4 regions of the Hungatella sp. genome follow, and region 1 is predicted to be linked to each of the others. Evidence: a T-box and tRNA genes for the amino acid it is inferred to sense, from the RefSeq annotation. Region 1 holds a T-box; the other regions hold tRNA genes.
The links. The T-box of region 1 lies ahead of leuS (leucine--tRNA ligase). A T-box ahead of a tRNA ligase gene usually reads a tRNA of that ligase, here a tRNA-Leu.
Positions count from the first base shown of each region.

Region 2: it encodes a tRNA-Leu, which carries the amino acid that the T-box ahead of leuS (leucine--tRNA ligase) is inferred to sense. The anticodon was not compared.
Region 3: it encodes a tRNA-Leu, which carries the amino acid that the T-box ahead of leuS (leucine--tRNA ligase) is inferred to sense. The anticodon was not compared.
Region 4: it encodes a tRNA-Leu, which carries the amino acid that the T-box ahead of leuS (leucine--tRNA ligase) is inferred to sense. The anticodon was not compared.

Region 1 covers NZ_JBKVCZ010000114.1:9,662-14,095, forward strand. Annotated here, with positions in the region: gene ACLTD4_RS25585 (elongation factor G) at 1-766, shown strand, start outside; gene ACLTD4_RS25590 (CPBP family intramembrane glutamic endopeptidase) at 934-1,839, shown strand; T-box leader at 1,916-2,164, shown strand; partial or broken gene leuS (leucine--tRNA ligase) at 2,392-4,434, shown strand, end outside.
Region 2 covers NZ_JBKVCZ010000154.1:7,265-11,698, reverse strand. Annotated here, with positions in the region: partial or broken gene ACLTD4_RS28990 (response regulator) at 1-53, opposite strand, end outside; gene ACLTD4_RS28985 (histidine kinase) at 192-1,685, opposite strand; tRNA gene ACLTD4_RS28980 (tRNA-Leu) at 1,772-1,855, opposite strand; gene ACLTD4_RS28975 (ABC transporter substrate-binding protein) at 1,914-3,416, opposite strand; gene ACLTD4_RS28970 (sensor domain-containing diguanylate cyclase) at 3,448-4,434, opposite strand, start outside.
Region 3 covers NZ_JBKVCZ010000026.1:56,025-60,458, reverse strand. Annotated here, with positions in the region: gene ACLTD4_RS10810 (hypothetical protein) at 1-195, shown strand, start outside; gene ACLTD4_RS10805 (hypothetical protein) at 219-380, shown strand; gene ACLTD4_RS10800 (hypothetical protein) at 387-533, shown strand; gene ACLTD4_RS10795 (helix-turn-helix domain-containing protein) at 690-974, opposite strand; gene ACLTD4_RS10790 (hypothetical protein) at 1,132-1,368, shown strand; tRNA gene ACLTD4_RS10785 (tRNA-Leu) at 1,507-1,589, opposite strand; gene ACLTD4_RS10780 (anti-sigma factor family protein) at 1,722-2,069, shown strand; gene polA (DNA polymerase I) at 2,081-4,434, shown strand, end outside.
Region 4 covers NZ_JBKVCZ010000050.1:35,861-40,294, forward strand. Annotated here, with positions in the region: gene ACLTD4_RS16405 (alpha-glucosidase/alpha-galactosidase) at 1-926, opposite strand, end outside; gene ACLTD4_RS16410 (helix-turn-helix domain-containing protein) at 1,092-1,967, shown strand; gene ACLTD4_RS16415 (hypothetical protein) at 2,046-2,252, opposite strand; tRNA gene ACLTD4_RS16420 (tRNA-Leu) at 2,439-2,518, opposite strand; gene ACLTD4_RS16425 (ISNCY family transposase) at 2,710-4,095, shown strand.

The sequences.
Region 1 (4,434 bases):
GTCCCTGTTATACGGAATCGGTGATCAGCAGCTGGACGTTGTAGTCAGCAAGCTGTTAAACCGCTATAAAGTAGAGATCGAGTTAAGCAAACCGAAATTTGCGTTCCGTGAGACCATCAGAAAGAAAGTTGAGGTTCAGGGAAGGTATAAGAAGCAGTCAGGCGGACATGGACAGTTCGGCGACGTTAAGATGACCTTTGAGCCATCCGGCGATTTAGAGACACCTTACGTATTCGAGGAGACTGTATTCGGCGGCGCTGTTCCGAAGAACTACTTCCCGGCTGTTGAAAAGGGTGTTGCAGAGTGTATCTTAAGAGGACCTCTCGCAGCCTATCCGGTTGTCGGACTGAAGGCGACGCTGACAGACGGTTCCTACCATCCGGTAGACTCCTCTGAGATGGCGTTTAAGATGGCGGCCACCCTGGCGTTTAAGAAGGGCTTTATGGAAGCGAATCCGGTTCTGTTAGAGCCGATTGCCTCCTTAAAGGTTACTGTTCCGGATAAGTTCACCGGTGATGTTATGGGTGACTTAAACCGCAGACGCGGCCGTGTACTGGGGATGAATTCCAACCATAACGGCAAGCAGATCATCGAAGCCGATGTTCCGATGTCTGAGCTGTTTGGATACAATACAGACCTCCGCTCCATGACAGGCGGTATGGGAACGTATGAATATGAGTTTAGCCGCTACGAGCAGGCTCCTGGCGATGTTCAGAAGCGTGAAGTGGAAGAGCGTGCTTCCAAGGTTGACAGAACCGAGGTATAAGAAAGAGAATAAAGATGATGAGAGGCGGAACGGAATGTCGTTCCGCCTCATTTCTATTCCTGGCCTGCGCAGGTTTTCTCCTTTCCCATGAGATTTCTTGTCAACATGAGACAGATGTGATAAACTTGGAAACGTGATGGTAAGAAGAGTCAGGAGGTAGTGACCGGATGGATTACTTAAGAGAAATAAAGAAAACGTGTTCAAGGCTCGGAGTGGGATACGCGGCATTTCTGCTGGTGGGACTTATGGTGCAGGCGGAGGCGGGGCTGATACTCGGAGTTCTTGATAAAATGGGGTGGAAGGGGGACTGGAATACGTGGATCGTGCTCCTGGGCTCGATTCCCATGTATTTGTTCGGAACGCTGGTATGCTGGCTCATTGTGAAAGACATGAGAACGCCGTGCAGGCCGCAGAGGCAGCCGTTCGGCGCGGGGCGGCTGGTGGTTGCTTTTTTTGCCTGCATCAGCATTATGTACATCGGAAATATTATAGGAACCGTCCTCATGAGCATCGTGAATGGAATCCAGGGCAAGCCTCTCTTAAATCCGGTAAATGAGCTGATCGAGAATCTGGATACGTGGGTAATTTTCCTGTTGACGGTGGTGGCGGCTCCCATATTTGAGGAGCTTCTGTACCGGAAGCTGTTGATCGATCGGGTGGCTCATTACGGCGACCGGGTGGCTATCGTTCTGTCGGGAGTCTTATTCGGGCTCAGCCATGGGAATTTTTATCAGTTTTTCTATGCATTTGGGCTGGGGGTCGTATTTGCATACGTCTACATCAACACGGGAAAGCTGCGTTATACCGTAATATTTCATGCGGTGATCAATTTTATGGGATCGATCGTAGCGCTTCATGCAGCAGATAATATCTGGTTTGCCATGGCCTATGGCATCTTCATGATTGCGGCCGTTGTGCTGGGAATCGTATTCCTGATCCTTTACCGCCGTGAGATCCGCTTAAAACCCGCGATGCTGGCGATTCCGAGAGGAAGGCGGTTCGAGACCCTGTTTTTAAATCTGGGCATGATCCTCTTTTTCTTTGTCTCCGTGGGACTGTTTCTGTTTTCCTAAGCAGGAGAGGGAGTTGCAGGAAAATGATAAATAGCGGTTGACACGTTCCGACAAGTGTGATACATTTATAGCCAGCATAAATACTGTGAAGAGGAATAGTAAGCGGTCTGGAACATGCAGAGAGCCGGCGTATGGTGCGAGCCGGTTGGGAAGGATGGCTGAACTCGCCTTGAAGTTGCTCACTGAAGGAAGCGCTGCTTTTGTGTAGGTGCGGCCGGCAACCCAGCCGTTATCGGGGGAAGGATATGAATGCGTATCCGATAAGTGCATACAGCTTCTGTATGAAATAGAGTGGTACCGCGTGGAAGGAATCCGCGTCTCTATCGTTATGGCCTGAGCGGCCTGGACGGTGGAGACGCGTTTTTTATTTCATTGGAAAGTTTGTCCTATGAAATAAAAAAAACCTCCGGGAGGCGGGGCACTCCGCGCAAAGGAAGTATGGCCGCTGAAGCGGCCGCGCTCCGGCGCGAGAGTCCTGCTCGCCGGACTCTTTATTTTGCGGAATTCCAGGGAGCGGATTTTATTTTTTATCAGGAAGGAGAATGGTTTGTTATGGCATCATCATACAATCACAGCGCAATTGAAAAGAAGTGGCGCGAAAACTGGAAAAAGAATCCCGTAAATATCAATGACGGGAAGAAACCGAAGTATTACTGTCTCGATATGTTTCCGTACCCGTCGGGGAGCGGGCTTCATGTGGGACACTGGAGGGGATATGTATCTCCGACGTCTGGAGCAGGTATCAGATTTTAAAGGGACATTACGTCATCCATCCGATGGGCTGGGATGCCTTTGGCCTTCCGGCGGAAAACTATGCGATCAAGATGGGCGTTCATCCGGCCAAATCCACGGCTGAGAATGTAGCCAACATCAAGCGTCAGATCAATGAGATCGCCGCGGTATATGACTGGGATATGGAGGTCAACACGACCGACCCCGGATTCTATAAATGGACGCAGTGGATCTTTGTTCAGATGTTTAAGAAGGGGCTGGCCTATGAGAAGGAATTCCCGATTAACTGGTGCCCCTCCTGTAAGACAGGCCTTGCCAACGAAGAGGTGGTGAACGGCTGCTGTGAACGCTGCCAGACCCCGGTTACGAAGAAAAACTTAAGGCAGTGGATGTTAAAGATAACCGCCTACGCGGACCGTCTGCTGGATGACCTGGATAAGCTGGACTGGCCGGAGAAGGTCAAGAAGATGCAGACAGAGTGGATCGGCAAGTCCTACGGCGCAGAAGTGGATTTCAAAGTGGACGGACGGGAAGAGGCAATTAAAGTCTATACGACCAGGCCGGATACGCTGTACGGAGCGACCTTCATGGTACTGGCCCCGGAGCATGAGCTGGCGGCCGGGCTCGCCGTGCCGGAGACGAAGGAGGCGGTAGAGAAGTATATCTATGAAGCCTCCATGAAGTCGAATGTGGACCGTCTTCAGGATAAAGAAAAAACGGGTGTATTTACGGGCAGCTACGCCGTCAACCCGTTAAATGGTGCAAAGGTGCCGATCTGGCTCTCCGACTATGTGCTGGCCGATTACGGCACGGGAGCCATCATGTGCGTGCCGGCTCACGACGACAGAGACTTTGAGTTTGCAAAGAAATTCGATCTTCCGATTATACAGGTTATTGCGAAAGACGGAGTGGAGATCGAGCATATGACACAGGCCTATACCGAGGCCAGCGGGATCATGATCAATTCCGGCGAGTGGAACGGAATGGAGTCTTCCGTCTTAAAGAAGGAAGCCCCCGTGATGATTGAAGAGCGCGGAATCGGTAAGAAGACGGTCAATTACAAGCTGCGCGACTGGGTATTTTCGAGACAGCGCTACTGGGGCGAACCGATTCCGATTATCCACTGTCCGCACTGCGGCAATGTCCCGGTTCCGGAGGATCAGCTTCCCTTAACTCTGCCGGAGGTGGAAAGCTATCAGCCGACGGGAACGGGAGAATCTCCGCTGGCTGCTATCGACGAGTGGGTGAACACCACCTGTCCGGTCTGCGGCGCTCCGGCCAGGCGTGAGACGAACACCATGCCGCAGTGGGCCGGTTCCTCCTGGTACTTCCTGCGCTATGTGGACAGCCATAACGAGAAGGAGCTTGTTTCCCGCGAAAAGGCGGATAAATATCTTCCTGTCGATATGTATATCGGAGGCGTGGAGCACGCGGTGCTTCATCTGCTCTATTCCAGGTTCTATACGAAATTCCTCTGTGATATCGGCGTCATCGATTTCGACGAACCGTTTACAAAGCTGTTTAACCAGGGCATGATCACCGGCAAGAACGGTATCAAGATGAGCAAATCCAAGGGAAATGTGGTATCTCCGGATGAACTGGTCCGTGATTACGGCTGTGATTCCCTGAGAATGTACGAACTCTTCGTCGGTCCGCCGGAGCTGGACGCGGAATGGGACGACAGAGGAATCGAAGGCGTCAGCCGTTTCTTGAACCGTTTCTGGAATCTCGTCATGGACAGCAAGGATAAGGAGACCGAACCGACGAGAGAGATGGTGCGTCTCCGTAATAAGCTGATCTTTGATATCGAACAGCGGTTTAACCAGTTCAATTTAAACACGGTAATCTCCGGATTTATGGAGT
Region 2 (4,434 bases), on a different contig from region 1:
CTGAAGGACAGCCTTTCTATTTCTTCATCATCTGCTATCAAAACCCGGTACATGGCTCTTTCCCCGCTTTCCCATTTGTTTTCTGACCTCTATTTCGGTATCTCTGTACTCTGTTTCTCTGTATCTCTGTATCTCGGTATCTCTGCATCACTGTTTATCTGTTTATCTGTCCCCACGCATACCATAATTCCCTACATCTCAGCTACCGTAAACGCCATACGCACGACAGTTCCCCGCCCTTCTCTGCTGTCGATCAGCAGTTCTCCGTCGGGATACATGGTCTTAATCCGCCGGCTGATATTGCTGACTCCGATTCCCAGCTTCTGGCTCTCACCGTTCCTCAGCTCTTCCCGGATTTCTGCAAGCCGCTCCGGCGCAATCCCGGCTCCGGTGTCGGATACGGAAATAAAGATTCGTTTTCCCCTTATCCAGGACCGGATATGGAGCCGTCCGCCTTCCGGCTTTACCGCAAGGCCGTGGACAATGGCATTCTCAATCAGCGGCTGTAAGGCAAATACCGGAATCATGACCTCCATGGTATCCTGGCTGCAGTCTGAGGTATATCGGATCCTGCTGCCAAACCGCATCTTCTGAAGGTAAATGTAATCCTCCACCACCTTCTTTTCCCGCTCAAAGGGCATCACGGACGCCGTCGATTTTAAATTGTAGCGGAACAGCCTGCTCATGGCCTGTATCATCTTCTCTGTCGTCTCCGCCTCCTCCATCTCCGCAGCTCCGGCAATGGTGTTTAACGTATTGAACAGAAAATGGGGATTGATCTGGTTCTTTAGCATCTGAAGCCGGACCGCCTCCAGCTGCGTCTCGACCTCGTGCTTCTCTTTCAGCGTCTCAATATATCCCTGTGTGGAACATTTCATCCGGCAGAACGCCCGGACGAGATCCGCAATCTCATCTTCACATTCCGTTGAAACGGGAGGACCGCTGTAATCATTTTCCGCGATCCGCCTGGAATCCTCCGCCAGCGCCTGCACCGGCCTGACAATGTGTCTGCCAACCGACCGATTCAGCCATAGGACGGCGGCCAGCGCAAGCGATCCCCAGAGAATCGTCAGCGCCGGAATCAGGAGAAACAGCGGAATCTGCTTTTCATATCTCCGGATTCCCGCGGCCACATTCATCTCCTGAAGGCTTCCGGCGTAGCTCTTGATGTAGTTCTGTATCTGATAGATCTCATACAGCTTCTGAACGTACTCAGGGTCATCCTCAGACATCGAAAGCAGCTCGGCCTTCCTCTTTTCATACGTATCGTAGCTGTTCTTCACGGACCACGTCTTTGCGAAACGTTCCCGACCGATCTCGCCGTAATCGTATGGCAGAGCCTCCAGGGCCTTTCTTGCCGCACTGCACGCCTCGTCGTAAGCGGCTCTGTTATCCTCTGAACGGTCCCGGATCATGGTCTTAAACGTCCGGCTCTCCGTCTCCATCGCCGCCTGAAAGGAAGCGCTGCGGGAATTGTCCTCCAGGATCTTTCGAAACCCGTTCATACCGAAGCCTGCGGTCACAAGGTTCATCAGGATTGAGAATGACACCGCAAATGCGGCGAGCACCGTAATTGCGCCCACCTTTTTGCGCAGGGGAAGTGAGAGCCACATCCTGCGTATCTTATCACCAAATGATCCTTTTCCCTTTACCCTGTCCATCAAACTGTCCTTTCCCTGCTGCATACCGCTGTACCGGTAAATCGAAAAAAGGATTTCATAAAAGGCTTTCACCTTTCACAAAATCCTCACCTGAGCCTTCGCTCTTATCATGCGGGAGATGGGACTTGAACCCACACGAGCATTCACCCACAAGATCCTTAGTCTTGCCTGTCTGCCAATTCCAGCACTCCCGCACAGCTACATTATAATACCAATAAATGGACAAAATGTCAATATGTTTTGCAATTTTTATTATTGATTCTTCCGATAAAGGTTTTCATAGCCAAAAATACCCTGTGGATTTACACAGACGCCTGCAACGTCAGCGCGCGCCGCAACCAAAACTGCCGGCTGGTAAAGCGGGACTGCATAGTAGCTGCCTGCAATGATCTGATTTGCTTCCTGATAGATCGCCTCCCGTGCTTCTGTATTGGTCTCCATACGCCCCTGCTCCAGCAGCTCTTCCACTCTGGGATTGGTGAATCCGCTCTGGTTCACGGTAGGATGGCCTGCTTTGGAAAAAAGCTGTGTCAGCGTACTGTCCGGATCGGGGTTGCTCGTCCAACTCATGATACTGCCCATCTGAGTCCCCTTGCCCACAATATCAAGGTATTCCTGCAGCTCTAAAAATTCGTAATTCAAGTTGATGTTCACCTCGGCAAAGTCCATCTTCAGATACTCCATCAGCTTTTTTCTCTGAGAATCAAAGGTAAGTACGGTAAAATCAAATCCATCTGGATATCCCGCCTGTGCCAGCAATTCTCTGGCTTTTTCCGGGTTATAGGAGTATTCCTTGAAGTCAGCAAATCCCAGTATCGGTGCAGGAATGATACTGCTCTGCGCTTTGCCAAAGCCGGAAAGCACGTTATCGATAATACTCTGTTTGTCAATCGCACAGGCAATGGCCTGGCGGACACGGATATCGTTTATGGGCGCCACCCTGGGATTCAGAATCAGCAGTTCTGTCTTTGTAGAGTCTGTCTGATAAAGATTCACAGACTCATTTAAATCCAGATAATCGCCGTCATTGGCCGCTACCCTGTATAGGATATCCAGCTTTCCATTGAGAAGCATGGCCGTACTGTTTGGTTCGGATGGTTCCACCACAAAGCTTAAATATCTGCTTTTGGCTGCACCTCCAAAATAATCGTCAAACCGCTCCAGCCGGATCTCTTTCCTCTCTGTGCGCTCTATCACCTTGAAAGGTCCGGAGCCTACAGGCTTATTCACGTCGTAGTCAGGATTTGACATGGCTTTTTCAGACATAACGGAGGTACTGGTACGCACAAAAAGTGTCGGCAGGTTGTTCATCTGGTCTGTAGTGGTTACTTTTACTGTCTTATCATTAAGCGCCTCGATATCTGCAATAACCAGCAGAGACTGCTCCGCTTTCTCGATGTTCATGGCGCGGTGTATGCTGAATACTACGTCTGAGGCAGCAAGCGGCGTTCCATCATGAAATTTCACATCGTCTCGAAGCTTAAAGATCCACTCCAGTTCTGAGACCTGTTCCGCATTTTCAGCCAGACAGGGGGACAGGTTGAGCTTTTCATCAAAGGTATATAGGGTGGAGAATACGCAGCGCCCTACAGTCTCGGATAAAATATCTTTGGTACCGGCCACATCTAAAGATACAATGTCATCGGTAATTCCCACCTTGATGGGAACCATATCCTCTTTTTGTGTGCCGCATCCTCCCAACAGGAAAACCACCGGCATCAAAAAATACAGTAATCTGCTGATTCGTTTTTTCATAGACTTCTTATCCTCTCACTTTTCTATTATATTACATGATGCAGTACTGGGAGCGGCCCTTTTCTTTCGCACGGTACATGGCTTCATCAGCGCGCCTCACGGCATCATCCAGTGTTTCGGGCGGCGTTACCATATAAACTCCGACACTGGCTGTCAGATGGATCTGACCGTCGGGCGGCGCATCCAGCAGAAAAGAGACCGCCTGCACCAACCGCTCCGCCTTTTGCTCTGCCATCTCTCTTCCGATGCACGGTGCAAATACGACGAATTCATCCCCTCCGAAACGGCCAACCACATCGCACTCACGGAACTGCGCGCGAATGGCTTGTGCCGTAGATATTAAGGCCTCATCGCCTGCCGCATGTCCCAGAGTATCATTAACCTGCTTAAATTTGTCAAGATCGATAAAAAACACAGCATCCTGCCGTCCCTCTCTTGACAGCTTGCAGTGCAGCGGAAATGCCGTCTTATTGTAAAGCCCGCAGAGCGGGTCTGTCTGCGAGGATTGAATCAGCCGTAATTCCTCCAGCTTCTTATCCGTAATATCCTCAAAGTGAAGCGCTGCCCTCCAGACGGCACTTCCCTGAATGACAGGAACCGCTACTACCCGGTACCATTTTCTTATTTCATTTTCTTTTATGCTGAAGCAGGTTTCCGTCTCCATTGGTTCCGTCAGCTTTCCGCATACAATACGATACAGGACAGTATCCGGCGATATATCCTGCCCTTCTTCCGAAAACAGTGCCAGCACCCGTTCTGACGCCGTCCGGCCCTGCATATCATCAATCCGTGCCGACAGTCTCCCGGAAGAGCATTCTACAGTGTCCGCCTGAAAATCAATAACAATGCGAAATTCATAGGTTGCCATGAGCAGCGCAGCATAAAGGTAGTTGCTCTCCCTGATTTTATCCTGAACCAGTGTCATCTCATCTGACAGATTAGAGAATTTTTCGGCCAGGTACCCAATTTCAGTTTTAGGGTCTATATCTGCTTCGGGGAATTTTGTCGCTCCATTCAG
Region 3 (4,434 bases), on a different contig from region 1:
ATTTTGGCAGGAATAAGCTCTGTGCTTCTGCCGGGAGGCGATGCATTTATAAAGTCTTATGTCGATCCGGTTTACAGTGGAATTGCGGCTCTTGCGGCCATTGTTATTGTCTGCACCTGCATGATTATGAAGAAACTGGATGAAGTATTGAGAGAGTTAAAAAAAGAAAAGGACGAAGAAAGTGAAAACGTCTGAGAGAAAGTACGGAGGGAGATTAAGTGGAACACGAAGCAGAGAAGAATAACAGGAAGGAGTGGAAGGATTACCACGAGAATGGAGTACTTGCCGCGGAAGGCCATTATTCAAAGGGGGAGGAAATGGGAACGTGGCGCTATTATGATGAACAGGGGAGGCTTGAGGATGAGGAGGTGTATGAGTAGAAAACTATGAAAAAAATCACATTAGGCATCGCAATACTATTATTTGCAATTGTGCTGGCGCTCTGTTCGTCCGGAATGGACTGGCTGATTCTTATCGTGGGAGTGACCGGGCTTCTGTTTTCAATTACCGGCTTTTTCGACAAATCAAACTGAGGAGGAGAAAATTAGAGTGAGACTGATTGTGAATGACGCTTTGAAGCTTTCGCCGTGAAATTACGGCAGTCAGACAGGCTGCAGCGTTTCTCTGCAGGACATGCAGCCTGGTTATTAACAGCAGCCCATAGTACAGCCTGCGTATCATTTGGAGTCTTATCTGCTTTTCATAGCCTTGATCAGTGCCAACAGTGCGGACTTTTCATTCTGCGTCAGCCCGGACAGATCCAGACTGTCCTTCTGCTCTACGCCTAAGAGGTAATCCGTGGATACTTTAAAAATCTGTGCAATGTGAATTAAAACATCGTAAGACGGCAGGCGCAGGCCGGTTTCGTAGGCGCTGATTACGGATTTTGTCAGTCCTAATTTCTGGGATAATTGGGCTTGTGTCATTTCTTCATGCAATCGTAATGTTTTTAAGGTGTTTCCAAAGTCAACCATATCAATTCTCCTTTTTTCAGTAGTTTACTACATATGGTATGTTTATATGGTGGATTAAATATTCATATAGTTGACCGAATATAAGAAAAGCTGTATACTTTTTATACCAGGAGCCGGTCGTGACAAGATAATTGACAATGGAGGGGGAGTACATACAGTGATAAAAAAGCAAATTTATAATTTAGAATTTACCGAAGAAGAATTACAGATGATCTATATGGTTTTCAGCAAGCTGGAGAATAAATGTTTTGCAAAGTGGCGTTCCATGTGGCCGGATGACGGCGAAAGAGCAAGCGCAGAATGCACAAAGCAATGGCTGATGCTGGGGAAAGTGGAGAGTATAAAGGACCGTGTGGCCAAGCCGCTGGGGTTGAGCGTCCGGAAAGAATTATAGAAAGGTATCGTAGAACCGTATCGCGTTTATAGTAAAAGGGAATCTGCTGCATTCGGCGGGTCCCTTTTTTAAATAGAAAAAAGGACTAAAATAACGCAGATACGTTATTTTTAGTCCAATTCCCTGCCAAGGGTGTAGTGCCGGCTGCGGGACTTGAACCCGCACGGTGTTGCCACCAATGGATTTTGAGTCCACCTCGTCTGCCATTCCGACAAGCCGGCGTAACAATCACAGCGTTGATTATTTTATCACAGGATTTTCCATTTGGCAAGTGTTTTTTATGATTATTAAATTGAAAATGGTGGAAATATATTGTATGATAGATAGAGATTTGTGGAAGGAGGTGTCCGGAGGTGACATGTAAAGAAGCGGAAAGCCTTGTAATGCCTTATATTAAGAACGAACTGACTGATGAAGAACTCTTTGAATTTCTGGAGCATATTGAACATTGCCCGGAATGCAGGGAAGAGCTGGAGATATATTTTACTGTTGACGTGGGAATCCGGCAGTTGGACTCCGAGACGGGCAATTATAACATCAAGGGAGCGCTTGAGACAGCGATCGAACAGTCCAGGGAAAGACTGGAAGCCGTTCGGCTCGTTAAGATCGTGCGCTATGCGGTATCCACACTCAGCGTTATGGCATTAATTATTACGGTCCTTCTGCAGTGCCGCATCTGGCTGCAGTCAGGACTCATCTGACAGGAGAGAACATGGACAAAGAGAAATTAGTATTAATAGACGGACACAGCATCATGAGCAGAGCATTCTACGGAATTCCTGAGCTGACAAATTCAGAGGGACTCCATACCAACGCCGTATATGGATTTTTAAACATTATGTTTAAGATTCTTGAAGAAGAGCAGGCAGACCATGTGGCGGTGGCCTTTGACCGAAAGGAACCCACATTCCGCCATAAGATGTTTGAACCGTATAAGGGAACGCGAAAACCCATGCCGGAGGAGCTTCACGAGCAGGTGGATTTGATGAAAGAAGTCCTCGGCGCCATGGAGGTGCCCATCCTTACGATGGCAGGCTACGAGGCCGATGATATTCTGGGAACTGTGGCGAAAGAAAGCCAGGCGAAGGGTGTGGAGGTGGTCGTGGTATCAGGTGACCGCGATCTGCTCCAGCTGGCCGACGAGCATATCAAGATCCGGATTCCAAAGACCAGCAGGGGCGGTACGGAGATTAAAGACTACTATCCGGAGGATGTGAAGAATGAGTACCATGTGACTCCAACGGAATTTATCGATATGAAGGCCCTGATGGGAGACTCCTCCGACAACATTCCAGGAGTACCGTCCATCGGAGAGAAGACGGCCGCTGCCATTATAGAGGCATACGGAAGTATTGAGAACGCTTACGCCCATATAGAGGAGATCAAACCGCCAAGAGCGAAGAAGTCATTGGAAGAGAATTACAGTCTTGCACAGCTGAGCAAGGAGCTGGCAACGATCAATATAAACTGCGGAATAGAATTTTCCTATGACGATGCCAAAGCGGACAACTTATATACACCGGCCGCTTACCAGTATATGAAGCGTCTGGAGTTTAAATCACTCCTTTCCCGTTTTTCGGATACGCCGGTAGAGAGTCCGTCGGCGGAGGCGCATTTTCAGATGGTCACCGATTTTGGAGAAGCGGAAGCCATCTTTGCCGCCTGCAAAGCCGGGGCGAAGATTGGCCTGGAGCTGGTGATCGAGGACCATGAGCTGACAGCCATGGCGCTCTGCACAGGAGAGGAAGCCACCTACTGTTTCGTCCCCCAGGGCTTTATGCGGGCGGAATATCTGGTGGAAAAGGCCAGGGATTTGTGCAGAACATGCGAACGGGTATCTGTGCTTAAGCTAAAGCCGCTGCTTCCATTTTTGAAAGCCGAATCAGACAGCCCGCTGTTTGACGCTGGTGTGGCCGGTTACCTCTTAAATCCGCTTAAGGATACGTATGATTACGATGATCTTGCCCGTGATTATCTGGGCATGACCGTGCCGTCCAGAGTCGACTTATTAGGAAAACAGACGATTAAAAAGGCACTTGAGACCGATGAGAAGAAGGCGTTTACGTGTATCTGCTACATGGGCTATATCGCCTTTATGAGTGCGGACCGTCTGACCGAGGAGCTTAAAAAGGCCGAAATGTACAGCCTCTTTATCGATATTGAGATGCCGCTGATCTACAGCCTTTTCCACATGGAGCAGGTGGGAATCAAGGCGGAGAGAGAGCGGCTGAAGGAGTACGGAGACCGCTTAAAGGTGCAGATTGTCGCGCTGGAGCAGAAGATTTATGAAGAAACAGGGGAAACCTTTAATATCAATTCTCCCAAGCAGTTGGGAGAGGTTCTGTTTGACCATATGAAGCTGCCCAATGGGAAAAAGACGAAATCCGGTTATTCTACGGCTGCCGATGTGCTGGACAAACTGGCTCCCGATTATCCGGTGGTACAGATGATTCTCGACTACCGTCAGCTTACCAAGCTGAATTCCACCTATGCGGAAGGTCTGGCCGTCTATATCGGGCCGGATGAGAGAATTCACGGGACTTTTAACCAGACCATCACGGCTACGGGAAGAATCAGCAGTACGGAGCCGAATCTTCAGAACATCCCGGTTCGTATGGAGCTGGGACGTGAAATTCGGAAGATATTTGTTCCGGAGGAGGGCTGCGTCTTCATCGACGCTGACTATTCCCAGATCGAGCTTCGTGTCCTGGCGCATATGTCCGGAGATGAGAGGCTGATTGGAGCCTACCGCCATGCGGATGACATTCATGCCATCACGGCTTCCGAGGTCTTCCATACGCCTCTGGACGAGGTGACGCCGCTGCAGAGAAGAAATGCCAAGGCGGTAAACTTCGGAATCGTGTATGGTATCAGTTCCTTCGGACTGAGCGAGGGCTTAAGCATATCCAGGAAAGAGGCGACGGAGTATATCAATAAGTATTTTGAGACGTATCCGGGCGTTAAGGAATTCCTGGACAGGCTTGTAGCGGACGCCAAAGAGACCGGCTATGCAGTCAGCATGTTTGGCAGAAGACGTCCGGTGCCGGAACTGAAATCTACTAATTT
Region 4 (4,434 bases), on a different contig from region 1:
ACTGTGGTCAGGCCGAATTTCCAAAAAGATACGGTCTCGGGATCTTTTAAATACTCACCGCCTGGCATGAACTCTGCCAGATGACGGTCGCCTGCGGCGGCGATGAGGCCATAGCGGCGGAATAAATCAAATTTAACACGGTGGGCGCAGTCAAAGGTGCTGTTGGCCCAGTTTTTGTCTGGCTCGTTATAGCCTTCTTCATAGTGGCTGTCGATGTAATCACGGTAAACAGGGAACAGATCGATTCCTTTATAGGAAGCCTTGTCGAGCCATGTAAAATGGTTGATTCCCAGCACGTTGATGTTGATGTCACGGCGGTCAATCCCGGTCAGGCCAAGGGTTTCCTCGCAGATGCCCTTTAATACCTTCTGCGTGCCAAATACTTCATGGCAGCATCCGAATGCCTTGATCTGCGGGAACACATGGTACAGAGTCTTCACACATAAGGTCATGGGGTTGGTGTAGTTGATGACCCATGCTTCCGGAGCGTACTCTTTGATGGCCTCCGCGATTTCTACAAACATGGGAATGGTGCGCAGGGCGCGGATCATTCCGCCAGGGCCTGCGGTGTCGCCGACAGACTGGTAGATTCCGAGGCGTTCCGGCAGATGAACGTCACTTGCCATTTCATCAAAAGTGCCGGGCAGTATGGAGATTACGACGAAGTCACAGCCGGTCAGCGCTTCTCCGATGGTGCTGCAGGTAACGTAATCCCATTTTCCAGTGGTATCCTCTCTGGCAGTCAGCTTATTTCCGATGATTTCATTATTTTTGGCCGCAGCCTCATCGATGTCGTAAAGACGGATGGTTCCGCTTAAGGAATCGTCCATGGATAAGTCGGTCATGAAGGTCCAGGCCCAGCCTCTGGAGCCGCCGCCGATATAAGCGATGTTCAAATCACGGACTTTGTTGTTTTCGTATTTCATGGTAAAATCCTCCTTCTATGCATTTCCTGCTTTCGTGTCTCATTTCTTTCTATTGCTAATTATACAGCAGTATAGTATTATAAAGCTTATAGAATCGATGCTTTTTCTGGTATTTTCGTACTTTTGGCTACTGATTTTTAAAATGCAGAAAGCGTGAGGCAGAGGATGGAACAAACGGTATTTTCAGAGAAAATGGCGGGGCTCACCATTGATGAGGTGATCCGCGACTACGAATTTACGATGCAGACCAAACATTTTCATGACAGCTTTGAACTGTATTTTCTGCTGGAGGGAGAGAGGTACTACTTTATTGACCGGGAGACCTACCATGTAAAAAAGGGAATGGTGGTTCTGGTCAACCGTCAGCAGATTCATAAGACCAGTCTGGCTGGGAAATCGTATCACGACAGGATCCTTCTGCAGATCAGCCAGGAAGGCTTCAGCCCATTGCTGGAGCAGGCGGGGCTGGTTCCATTAACCAGGATGTTTGAGGAGAATTATGGCGTAACCGAGCTTCCGGAAAAGGTGTGGGAGCAGGTGAAGCTCCTGCTGTTTGAGATTCAGGATGAGTTAAGGGAAAAACAGGGGAAATACGATGGGATGGTAAAGCTGAAGCTGGCGGAGATTCTTCTGCTTATTTACCGCTGCCGCAGGAACCGGGTATTTTATAAGCAGGGCGGGGAGATTTCCACAGTGCAGACAGCCAGACACCAGAAGGTCCATGAGGTGGCCGACTATCTGCTCCACCATTATGACACGGATGAATCGCTGGAGGACCTGGCGGAACGGTTCTTCATCAGCAAGTCGTATTTGAGCCGGATTTTTCGGGAGGTGACTGGTTTCTCCGTCAATGAGTACCGGAATATTACCCGGATCCGGAAGGCCAAGGAGCTGCTGGCGGGCAGTGAGTATTCGGTGACGGAGATTTCGGAGCTGTTGGGATTTGAGAGTGTGACGTATTTTGAACGGGTGTTTAAGAAATTGACGGATAAGACTCCGCTTAAATATAGAAGGATTTGCAGCGGGGATATGGAGGAGTAGCAGTAAGATTCATTGGAGTAAGGCAGGCAGGGGGGGATTTCATTTCCCCGCCTCCCTGCCGTGATCCTGTAACCTCAGTTATTCATGATCTCCAGTCTTATAATCATCTCTGGCCCAGTTAGGTGCATGGATAGGGCCGGCTTTTGCATTGCCGTTTTTAGCAGCGCCCTGAATTTCGGGTACCTGGGCCTGCTTATTCTCAGGACGATTCATTTTATGATGATTTTCGGTTCCGTGATTATCCGCATCATAAGGATTGGGCCTTCTCATTCCTGCTTTTGCCATGATCATACCTCCTGTCTGCAGTAGTTTTTGTATCATTGGAAGAAAATATGCAGGGAACTTTTGCTGACAGAGGAATGGACCGGGAAAAGCCGTTTGGAAAGGCGGGCAGGAGAAGAGGAAAATAGAAAGCACCGGGAATCCCAGTAAATATAAGGAATCCCGGTGCTTTTTAACATCTTTTAATACTGCGGGTAACAGGACTTGAACCTGCACGGTCTCCCACCAGAACCTAAATCTGGCGCGTCTGCCAATTCCGCCATACCCGCTGACACCAATGGATGATACCATCTGAGGGCGGAAATGTCAAGAATTTATAATTAAGCTTTGTGAGCATATATAAACCAAATATGATAATGTCCTAAGTAACCACAAATGAAAATGTCCTCAAATTGTATTATAATAACCTCACAGCTTATAACGCAGGAGGTTCAGGACAATTAAGGAGATTAAACTTCGGATGAAGGAACAGGAAAAATACGAGATTATTAAGAAACTTGTGGAAACCAGCGGGAATAAGGATAACGCCGCTCTGAAACTGTCTGTTTCCAGACGGCAGATTAACCGTATGATGAAAGGATATAAAGAACAGGGAAAAGCTTTCTTTGTTCATGGCAACAGGGGGCGCAAACCAGCCACAGCTCTCTCTGAGGATATCAGAAAACGTATCGTCTCTCTTTATCAGGAACAATACTTTGATGCCAATTTTACTCATTTTACGCAGCTGCTTGCGGAGCGGGAAGGCATTCTTGTTTCTACAACCACAATTCAATCGATATTGGAAGAACATTACATCTTATCCCCTATGGTTACAAAAGCAAAGCAGAAACGTATTTCTGCTCATTTAAAGGCGGTACAAAAGACGGCTTCCCACAAAGAAGCCGTCGAAATCCAAAAAAATCTCGTTGCTGTGGAAGATGCACATACACGAAAACCACGGAAGGCTTTCTTTGGCGAACAGGAACAGATGGATGCTTCTCCTCATGAATGGTTCGGTGGTTCTGTCACACATCTCCACATCGCTGTAGATGACTGCACCGGCCGGATTACAGCTGCGTATTTTGATACACAGGAAACCCTGAATGCCTACTACCACCTGTTTCATCAGATACTCACTGCGTATGGCATTCCTTATGGCTTTTTCACAGACCGCAGAACCGTTTTTGAATACAGGCAGAAGAACCGTACCGAACTGGCAGAGGATACCTACACGCAGTTTGCTTATTCCTGTAAGCAATTCGGTGTAGAGCTGGAATGCAGCAGTATTCCACAGGCAAAATCGCGTGTGGAGCGTATGTTTAAGACCTTACAATCAAGACTGCCAGTCGAGTTACGACTGGCAGGCATTACAGAGATCAACGCAGCTAACGAATTTCTTCGTTCCTATATCGCCAAATATAACGCTGAGTTTGCTCTTCCCCTTAATGGTATCAAATCTGTCTTTGAAAAGCAACCCGATCAGGAAAAAATCAACCTGACCCTTGCCATTCTCACCGAACGGGTGGTGGATGCCGGCCATTGCATTCAAAAGGATAAAACCCATTATCGTATGTTAGATAAAAGTGGAAGGCAGGTACATTACCTGAAAGGGACAAAGGTTATGGTAATCCAGGCATTTGATGGGCAGCTGTTCTGCATTGTCAACGAGAATACCGTGCTGGTGCTGGAAGAAGTCCCCGAGTACGAGAAAACCTCCCGGGCATTTGCACCTGAAATCCCCAGGGAAAAACCAAAGAAACGCTATATTCCCCCTATGAGCCATCCATGGAGACGCAGCACGTTTATAAGGTTTGCTCAAAAACAGCCACATCGGATCGAAATGGAGCTCTCTGCCAATCGCTATTAAAACAGAAAAAAGCACCGGCGGCGCCGGTGCTAATAATGCACTTTTTTCAGGACATTTTCATTTTTGCTTTACAGAATTTATAATTAAGCTTTGTGAGCACCTTTGCGGATAATCGGATAGATTTCCAATGCCAGCAGTGAGAATACTACGATATATGCCAAATATGTCATATGTAACACCTCTCTTTCTTTGATACCATTATTATATACACGGGGAGGGAAAAGGGCAATCCGCATAGTATCTAAAAAATATTTAGGAAAATACCAGATTGAATACAGAATATACAAAAACTTTTAGGAGACCTAAAAGTTTTTTAGATGCCGCATATTGCGTTACATA